DNA from 2 places in the Undibacterium sp. Ren11W genome. Region 1 is predicted to be linked to the other one. Evidence: predicted binding sites of a transcription regulator. Region 1 holds the regulator's gene; the other holds the start of a gene.

Region 1 (4,516 bases):
GCGAATTCACAAAATCACTGAAACCGAATCGCACTTCACCGCAGATCTGACACCTGTCGAGACTGAAATTGGCGACGACAGTGAAATCGAAGGAATGCGCCGCGCTATCGTTCAGCAATTCGATCAATACGTTAAATTAAACAAAAAAATCCCTCCTGAAATTCTGGCATCTTTGTCTGGAATTGATGATGCTGGTCGCTTAGGCGATACCATTGCAGCCCATCTTCCTTTGAAGTTAGAGCAGAAGCAAGTGATACTGGAGATTTTTAGTGTCGCGAAACGTCTCGAGCATTTGCTGGGGCAGTTGGAGGGTGAGCTAGATATCTTGCAAGTTGAGAAGCGTATCCGTGGGCGTGTGAAGCGGCAGATGGAAAAGTCACAGCGTGAGTACTATTTGAATGAGCAGGTAAAAGCGATTCAAAAAGAGCTGGGCGAAGGCGAAGAGGGCGCCGATATTGATGAGCTTGAGAAAAAAATTGTTGCGGCGAAAATGCCTAAAGAGGCGCGCGATAAGGCAATGAATGAGCTGAAGAAGCTCAAAATGATGTCTCCTATGTCGGCTGAGGCGACCGTGGTGCGTAATTATATTGACACTATCGTAAATTTGCCTTGGAAGAAGAAATCTAAGGTGAACAATGATTTAACCAATGCCGAAAAAGTATTGGAAGACGACCATTACGGTCTAGATAAGGTCAAAGAACGCATCTTGGAATATCTCGCCGTACAGCAACGTGTCGATAAGTTGAAGGCGCCTATACTTTGTTTCGTTGGTCCTCCTGGTGTCGGTAAAACGTCCCTTGGCCAATCCATTGCTCGCGCTACAAATCGTAAGTTTGTGCGTATGGCGCTCGGTGGCGTCAGGGACGAGGCCGAGATTCGTGGGCATCGGCGTACCTATATCGGCTCTATGCCAGGCAAGATCTTGCAGAGTCTGGCAAAGGTAGGTGTGCGCAATCCTTTGTTCTTGCTCGATGAAGTCGATAAGATGGGGGCTGATTTCCGTGGCGATCCGTCCTCTGCTTTGCTGGAGGTCTTGGATCCAGAGCAAAATCATACTTTTTCGGATCATTACATTGAGGTTGATTTCGATTTGTCAGATGTGATGTTCGTCGCTACTTCAAACTCATATAACATCCCGGCCGCGCTGCTAGACAGGATGGAAGTGATACGTTTGTCTGGCTACACTGAGGATGAAAAGACCAGTATCGCACAGCGTTATTTGTTGCCGAAACAGATAAAAAATAACGGTCTTAAAGAAGAAGAAATTACCATCGCAGAAACCGCAATACGCGACATTATTCGTTATTACACACGTGAAGCAGGGGTGCGTTCACTTGAGCGCGAAATCTCCAAGATCTGTCGCAAGGTCGTGAAGATGTTGTTGCTTAAGAAGACCGAAAAGAAAGCCACCATCAATTCGAAAAATATCGACAAATACCTTGGTGTGCGTCGTTATGATTTCGGTGTGGCAGTCAAAGACAATCAGGTTGGGCAAGTTGTGGGTTTGGCGTGGACTGAGGTCGGCGGTGATTTATTGACGATAGAAGCCGTAGCAATGCCGGGTAAGGGGGGCGTGATACGCACTGGCACCTTGGGTGATGTGATGAAAGAGTCGATCGAAGCTGCCCGTACAGTGGTGCGTAGTCGCGCTAAGCGCTTGGGGATTAAAGCGGATGTGTTCGAAAAAAGTGACATTCATATTCATGTTCCTGAAGGTGCTACGCCGAAGGATGGACCTTCGGCCGGTATCGCGATGACGACCGCTTTGGTTTCTATCTTCACTGGCATACCTGTAAGAGCTGATGTGGCGATGACTGGTGAGATTACCTTGAGAGGCGAGGTCTTGCCTATTGGTGGGCTGAAAGAGAAATTACTAGCAGCTCATCGCGGCGGGATCAAGACAGTGTTAATACCTGAGGAGAATGCGAAAGATTTGACTGATATCCCGGACAATGTCAAAAATAAACTGGAAATTATCCCAGTGCGTTGGATAGATAAAGTCTTGGAAATTGCCTTGGAACGTCAACCTGTGGCATTGACTGATGAGGACGTGGCGCTCGCCGCTACTGCAAAGCCAGATGCTGCAGTCGAGGCTTCGACAATTAAGCATTAATGCCGTATTGGGTCTGTGCTTGTATTGGCATAGGCATCAATGCCTAATAAAAAACGCCCGATAATTTATCGGGCGTTTTTTATTGACAGACTTACTTCTATTGAATGGATTGCTGTTTTAAAAGCGGCATGTCCGAAGCGCAATCTGCATGCGGGCCGCAGCATGCCTGGCTCGAAAGCCGCATGGATAGGGCGCCTTGGCGCTATGCCTCTTTAAGACCAACTGCGCAGTAGCCCAACGGCCAAGCCTTCCAGTGAAAAATCGGTTTCGGTGTCGCTGACTTTGATAATTGGATAATCTGGATTTTCTGGGATTAACTCTATGCCAGTGCTGGTTTTTTTGTAGCGTTTGACGGTGACGTCATCCCCTAGTCTGGCAACCACGATTTGTCCATTGCGGGCCGTATCTGATTTTTTCACAGCTAATAAATCGCCGTCCAAAATACCCGCGTCACGCATTGACAAGCCACGTACTTTAAGCAGGAAATCCGGTTTTGCGGAAAAAAGAGCTGGATCCACATTGTAGGTGGCCTCTACATGCTCAGTAGCGAGTATTGGTGAGCCAGCGGCAACTCGCCCAACCAATGGCAGGCTCAATTGCATCAGGGCTGGATGTGGCAATGCCATTTGTATTCCAGGCATGTGGCTAGATAGTTCGGATTCTAGGAGTCGTATGCCACGTGAGGTGCCTGCTGCTATTTCGATTACGCCTTTTCGCGCTAGTGCCTGCAGGTGTTCTTCTGCTGCGTTGGTCGAGCGAAATCCAAGTTCTGTTGCGATTTCTGCTCGCGTCGGCGGGAAGCCTGTGTTTTGAATGGCATCCTTGATCAGGTTCAGGATCTGCTCTTGGCGAGCGGTAAGTTTCAGCATGATGGTTCTTTCAATTAGCTGTATGTATATGCAGACTGTATTTTTATACAGTAAAGTCACTTATGCAAGTAAAACCTGTTAAAAACTCAGGAATAAATGATTTAACTGATACAGGCTCTGCTAGGGTGCTAGTTGAATTCTCCTCATTCATAGAACTAATTGTACAAAATTTGAAAATCGGTTACTATTGTCGGCTTTCCTCTTCCCGCACTCGTCTTGACGCCGAGGCGGGCATCTTTTTATTGTCCACAAGGAGAATATATGCGTCATTATGAAATAGTATTTATCGTACACCCGGATCAAAGCGAGCAAGTGCCTGCAATGATCGAACGCTACAAAGCTAGCGTTACTACACGTGGTGGTCAAATCCATCGCGTTGAAGACTGGGGTCGCCGTCAACTTGCCTACATCGTTCAGAAATTGGCTAAAGCTCACTATGTTTGCATGAACATAGAGTGTGATGCTGAAACTTTGCTTGAGTTGGAAACAGCATTCAAATTTAACGATGCCGTTTTGCGTCACCTCACAGTTAAAATGAAAAAAGCTGAAACAGCGCCATCTCCAATGATGAAAGCAGTTCAGAAAGAAGATGCAGCTAAGACGCAACGCGTTGAAGCACCTGCAGCTTAATAGTTTTAACGAAGGACGCGTAATTATTTGTGAATGAGCTTAAAGTCGTTGCTAGCATTGCAGAAAAATCAGCGCTGCGTTATACGCCAGCCGGAATTCCGATAGCAACTGCGGTATTAATGCATCACTCTAAGCAAGAACAGGCGAGCACCCAGCGCCAGGTTGAATTTGAAATCACTGCAGTTGCTGCAGGCGCTATTTCTAAGCGATTCCTGGAAATACAATTGGGTGTCACGATGTTATTCACAGGTTTTTTAGCGCGTAAAAATCGCAACAGCAAAAGTCTCGTTTTTCATATCACTGATTTTCAGGAAAATGAGTTCGAGACACCTTTACTAGATTAGGAGCCTAAAATGGCATTCGGTAAAAAATTTGATAAAAGCAAACTGAAGCAAAAGCGTCAGCAACAAAATCCATTGTTCAAACGCAAGAAGTTCTGCCGTTTTTCAGCAGGACATGTAGCTGCAGTTGATTATAAAGACATCGATACACTGAAAGACTTCGTGCAAGAAAACGGCAAAATCATGCCAGCACGTTTGACTGGCACTGTAGCCTTGTACCAGCGCCAAGTTGATACAGCGATCAAGCGTGCACGCTACCTTGCGTTGCTGCCGTACACTGATCTGCATACAGCGTAATTAGGAGAAAAATATGCAAATTATTCTGATGGATAAAGTCGTTAATCTCGGCAATCTGGGTGATGTAGTTCGTGTTAAAGATGGTTATGCACGTAACTTTTTGATTCCACAACGTATGGCTCGCCGTGCAACTGCTGCTGCAATCGCTGAATTCGAAGCGAAGCGCGCTGAGTTGGAAAAAGCTGCTGCTGCTAAATTGGCTGCCGCACAAGCGCAAGGCGAAAAATTGAGTGGTTTGACAGTTCAAATCTCACAAAAGTCTGGTG
Region 2 (4,516 bases), on a different contig from region 1:
CCTAAAAATATAAATAAACTGTCGCCTTGCGCATATACATAGAGCGATCTTAAAATATACTCGGGTGGAGTATGCTTTAGGGGCGTTTAATGATTAATCCAGCGTATTCCACAATTCACCATTCGGCCCGGTTCTTGGTGCCGTAATGCCGAAGTGGGCGTAGGCGCTAGGGGTTGCGATGCGGCCGCGTGGTGTGCGTTGCAAATAGCCTTGTTGTATCAGATACGGTTCGAGCACATCTTCTATGGTGTCGCGTTCTTCGCCGATGGCAGCGGCGACATTGTCTAAACCGACTGGGCCACCGCCAAATTTAAACAAGATCGCTTCCAGCAGTTTTCTATCCATCAGATCAAAACCTACCGCATCGACGTCCAGCATGATCAGCGCGGCATCGGCGGCATCTTTGCTGATTTCGCCATTGCCCTTAACCTCGGCATAATCACGCACCCGGCGCAACAGGCGATTCGCGATACGCGGCGTGCCGCGCGCGCGTTTGGCGATCTCACATGCACCGTCTGGCTGTATCGGCACGCCAAGCAAGGCGGCCGAGCGTGTGACGATCTTGGTTAGCTCGTCGGCCGTATAAAACTCTAGCCTGGCCACGATGCCGAAACGGTCGCGCAAAGGATTGGTCAACATACCGGCGCGGGTGGTGGCACCCACCAGTGTGAAGGGTTGCAGATCGAGTTTGACCGAGCGCGCTGCTGGACCTTCACCTATCATGATGTCGATCTGATAGTCTTCCAGTGCAGGATATAAAATCTCTTCGACTACCGGCGAGAGCCTATGAATCTCATCGATGAATAAGACGTCATTCGCCTCCAGATTGGTCAGTAGTGCCGCCAGATCGCCGGCGCGCTCTAGTACCGGGCCCGAGGTTTGGCGCAAATTAACACCCATTTCACGCGCGATGATGTGCGCCAGCGTAGTTTTACCCAAGCCCGGCGGGCCGAATAGCAAGGTGTGATCGAGTGCTTCGCTACGCTTCTTGGCAGCACTGATAAAGATCTCTAGCTGGCCTCGAATTTTTTCCTGGCCTACGTATTCATCGAGCTGCTTGGGGCGCAAGGCGCGTTCTATTGCTTCTTCTTGCGGCGAAGAAGGCGTGGCCGAGATAATGCGGGTTTCGCTGACTGCGGAAGAAAAATTATCGGTCTGTATGCTCATGGCTTTGTTTTATGCTTTAGACAGCGATTTAAGTGCCAGCTTGATGCCATCCGAGACGCCAGAACCTGCCGGCACTGACTTCATCGCCAGCAAGGCTTCTTTGTCGGAATAACCGAGTGCCAGCAAGGCATTGAGGATATCTGAACTGTGGTCACCTGCGGCAATCGCTGCGCTAGTGGCACCCAGGTCTGCACCCAATTTACCTTTTAACTCCAGTAGCAAGCGCTCGGCAGTTTTTTTACCTATGCCCGGCACTCGGGTCAGGCGGCCGGCTTCCTGCAGGGTAATCGCTTGCGCCAGATCGGCCACCGACATGCCGGATAAAATTGCCAGCGCGGTACGCGAACCGACTCCGCTAATTTTGATTAACTGGCGAAAGGTGGCGCGCTCTTCTGAGCTGCCGAAGCCAAACAAGACATGCGCATCTTCGCGTATCGCCAGATGGGTGAGCAGTATGACTTTCTCACCTAATGCTGGAAGATTGTAAAACGTACTCATGGGGACATCGATTTCATAACCCACACCCTGACAATCGACTAATAATTGCGGGGGATTTTTTTCAATGAGGATGCCTGCGATGCGACCTATCATGAGTCTGCTCTCATACTGTATGAATAAGCAGTGATAGTAACCGATTCTGACGGTATTGACGAGTGCCGCGCACTGGTGATACACGCGTTTCTTGGGGATTATCAGTTATGAGAACAGCCCAGCAGCCTAACTTAGTGAAATCCCTGACTCGCATGCGATAATGCGCGCTGACAACCTCTCTTTGCTTACAATTACTTGCATGCGTTTTTCTACAGGATCAACCTCGGCTGTCACTAAGGATATTGCGAATAAACGCCTGATCATAGGCGTGGTGCTGTCGCTACTTTGTCATGCGCTGGTCTTGTCTTTGCAGTTTGGCATTCCAGGCTTAGGCTTACCAGGACTGGCAACTCCCTGGAGCAAGCGCCGTTTAGACTTGCCGCCGCCAGATCTACAAATACAGCTGGCTTTGCCATCACCTCAGCCTGAGGAGGCGGTTGCTACGGCGTCCCCCACATTGGCAGCGACTAAATCTGCGCAAATTTCTGGATTGCAGTTGATGGCATTGGCGGTTCCTGTTGCGCCTGTTCCATCGGCGAGCAAGGCTGTGCAAAAACCAAAAAAGCTGAAAAAAAATAAGCCGGTAGAGCAGATTAGTGCGCTTGCTTTGCCTGTTCTGCCCGCACCATTGGCGGCGCGTGAATCTGTCGAAACACCTGTACGTGTCATCGCTCAAGATCAAAAAACTGAGGATAGTTTTGTTGTGCCTGCGGCTAGCCCAGAAGAGCCTGAACATAAAGCAAGTGACAGTAAAATCGCCAAACAAAAAGAAGAGGCGATATTGGCACTGGTAGAAGAAAAAAATTCCGCATTAGAGGCGCAAGCAGCCCAGGCGAAACTGGCCGAAATAGCGCTCAATAGAGAAAAAGAAGCAAGCCTAAAACAAGCCTTGATCGATGCAGAAGCGCAAGCTATGCGTGATGCGCAGGCTCAGCAGTTGGCGCTGAAGAGCGCGCAATTGCTACAGCAGAAGGCGGAGCAAAAAGGCGAAGCATTAAGGCAGCAGCAAGAGGCAGTAGCCGCGGAGCAGTCTTTGCAAAAGAAAAAAATAGCGAAAAAGCAGGAAGAAGATGCGCGCCAATTGGCACAGGAAAACGCCGAAAAAGTCGCCCAGAAAGCCGCTGCGCTCGCAGCTCAGCAACAGGAGCAACAGGAACAATTAATGCAGCGCAAACACCTGGAGGCGCAGGCAAAAGAGCATCAATTGACGCTAGCTCTAGATGCTAAAAAAGCGTTGGACGAGCAATTAAAGCAGCAACAAAAACAGCAAGCGCAATTACGTCAGCAGCAAGATCAGTTGCTCGCCAAACAAAAAGAAGAGTTCATCGCACGACAGAAACTCGAAGATCTGAATGTTCAAAAACAAGCGGAGCAAAAGCAAGCTGAACAAAAGCGCGTGGAGTTAAAACAGGCAGAGCAAAAGTTGGTTGAGCAAAAGCTAGCAGAACAAAAGCTAGCGGAACAAAAGCTAGCGGAACAAAAGCTAGCGGAACAAAAGCTAGCAGAACAAAAGCTAGCAGAACAAAAGCTAGCAGAACAAAAGCTAGCAGAACAAAAAGTCTCTGAGCAAAGGGAGCGTGAGCGCGCACTAAATGATGCTGCAAAGGCCGCAGCCAGCAAGGCAGCAAGTCAAGGCAAGACCAACGATGATGTGTTCGGTGGGTCAGGAAAGTCTGATGGTGTCGCACGCGCTAAGGATATCTTTAGTAATGATCTGGCCAGTCGCGCCAGGGAGCAACTGCGCGGTATGGATGTATTGCGTGGTGCTCCACCTGTGCCGCGCAATCAACAGGATGATCGCCGACGCAGTATTTTTGGAAGTATAGAAAGAGAAATACCCTTGCGTATGTATGTCGATGGATGGCGTCAAAAAGTTGAGCGCAATGGCAATTTAAACTACTCCCAGACAGCCAAAGATAAAGCCCGTGGCGACCCTGTGGTGGTGGTGGCGTTACGTAGTGATGGCAGTGTCGAAGACGTCACGATTATCCGCTCTAGCGGGCGTGCGGATTTGGATGAGGCGGTCAAACGTATCGTGCGGGTGAATGCTCCGTACGCCGCTTTCCCGCCGAATATCGCGGCAAAATACGACGTGATAGAAATCCGGCGAGTCTGGAATTTTGACGAAACCTTAAAAATTCTGGAAGAATTGCGCTAAGAAGATGAGCTTGACTTCGCATCTATCAATGAGTCGCAGAGCGATTTGCACGCGCTGCTTGCGTCCTGCGAGTGCCTGCATATGTCAATGGATTGTGGCGATCCGCCCAGAGGTCGAGCTGATCATCTTGCAGCATCCGCTGGAGCAGCACCATGCCAAAGGCAGTGCGCGCTTACTGCACCTCAGCCTGGCTGACAGTCAAATGCATATTGCTGAAAAATTTGAAATTGAGTGTTTGCGGAGTATCTTATTTGCGACTGAGAAGACGACACTGTTACTCTATCCCGAGCGCTCTGAAGGTCAGAATGGTGTGGCCGAGTCGCCACCCTTTGATGCGCGATGTTTGGCGTCGCCCGATCAATTGCGTTTGATTGTATTGGACGGAACCTGGCGTAAAAGCCGCAAGATGCTCTATCAAAATCCGCTTTTGCAAAGCCTTCCTAGGTTGGCTCTGAACGATATGCCGAGCTCACAATATCGCATTCGAAAAGCGCATAGGCCTGACCAACTTTCTACGCTGGAGGCATCTTGCCAAGCGTTGATGCTGCTGGAAAATAACACGGAAAAATACCAGCCGCTACTAGCAGCATTTGATGGCTT

What was found. Region 1 encodes LexA, which represses DNA repair genes until DNA is damaged. Its sites were predicted from a motif close to ACTGTATNNNNATACAGT; they were not measured.
Region 2: the regulator LexA is predicted to act here: its motif matches at 1,773-1,790, upstream of ruvA (Holliday junction branch migration protein RuvA).

What each region holds. Positions count from the first base shown of each region.
Region 1 is NZ_JBMPPB010000001.1:137,367-141,882, forward strand. Features, by position in the region: gene lon (endopeptidase La) at 1-2,113, shown strand, start outside; gene lexA (transcriptional repressor LexA) at 2,326-2,982, opposite strand; gene rpsF (30S ribosomal protein S6) at 3,244-3,612, shown strand; gene priB (primosomal replication protein N) at 3,642-3,956, shown strand; gene rpsR (30S ribosomal protein S18) at 3,966-4,250, shown strand; gene rplI (50S ribosomal protein L9) at 4,264-4,516, shown strand, end outside.
Region 2 is NZ_JBMPPB010000007.1:232,561-237,076, forward strand. Features, by position in the region: gene ruvB (Holliday junction branch migration DNA helicase RuvB) at 94-1,167, opposite strand; gene ruvA (Holliday junction branch migration protein RuvA) at 1,177-1,758, opposite strand; gene ACO0K8_RS16400 (TonB family protein) at 1,958-3,916, shown strand; gene ACO0K8_RS16405 (tRNA-uridine aminocarboxypropyltransferase) at 3,945-4,516, shown strand, end outside.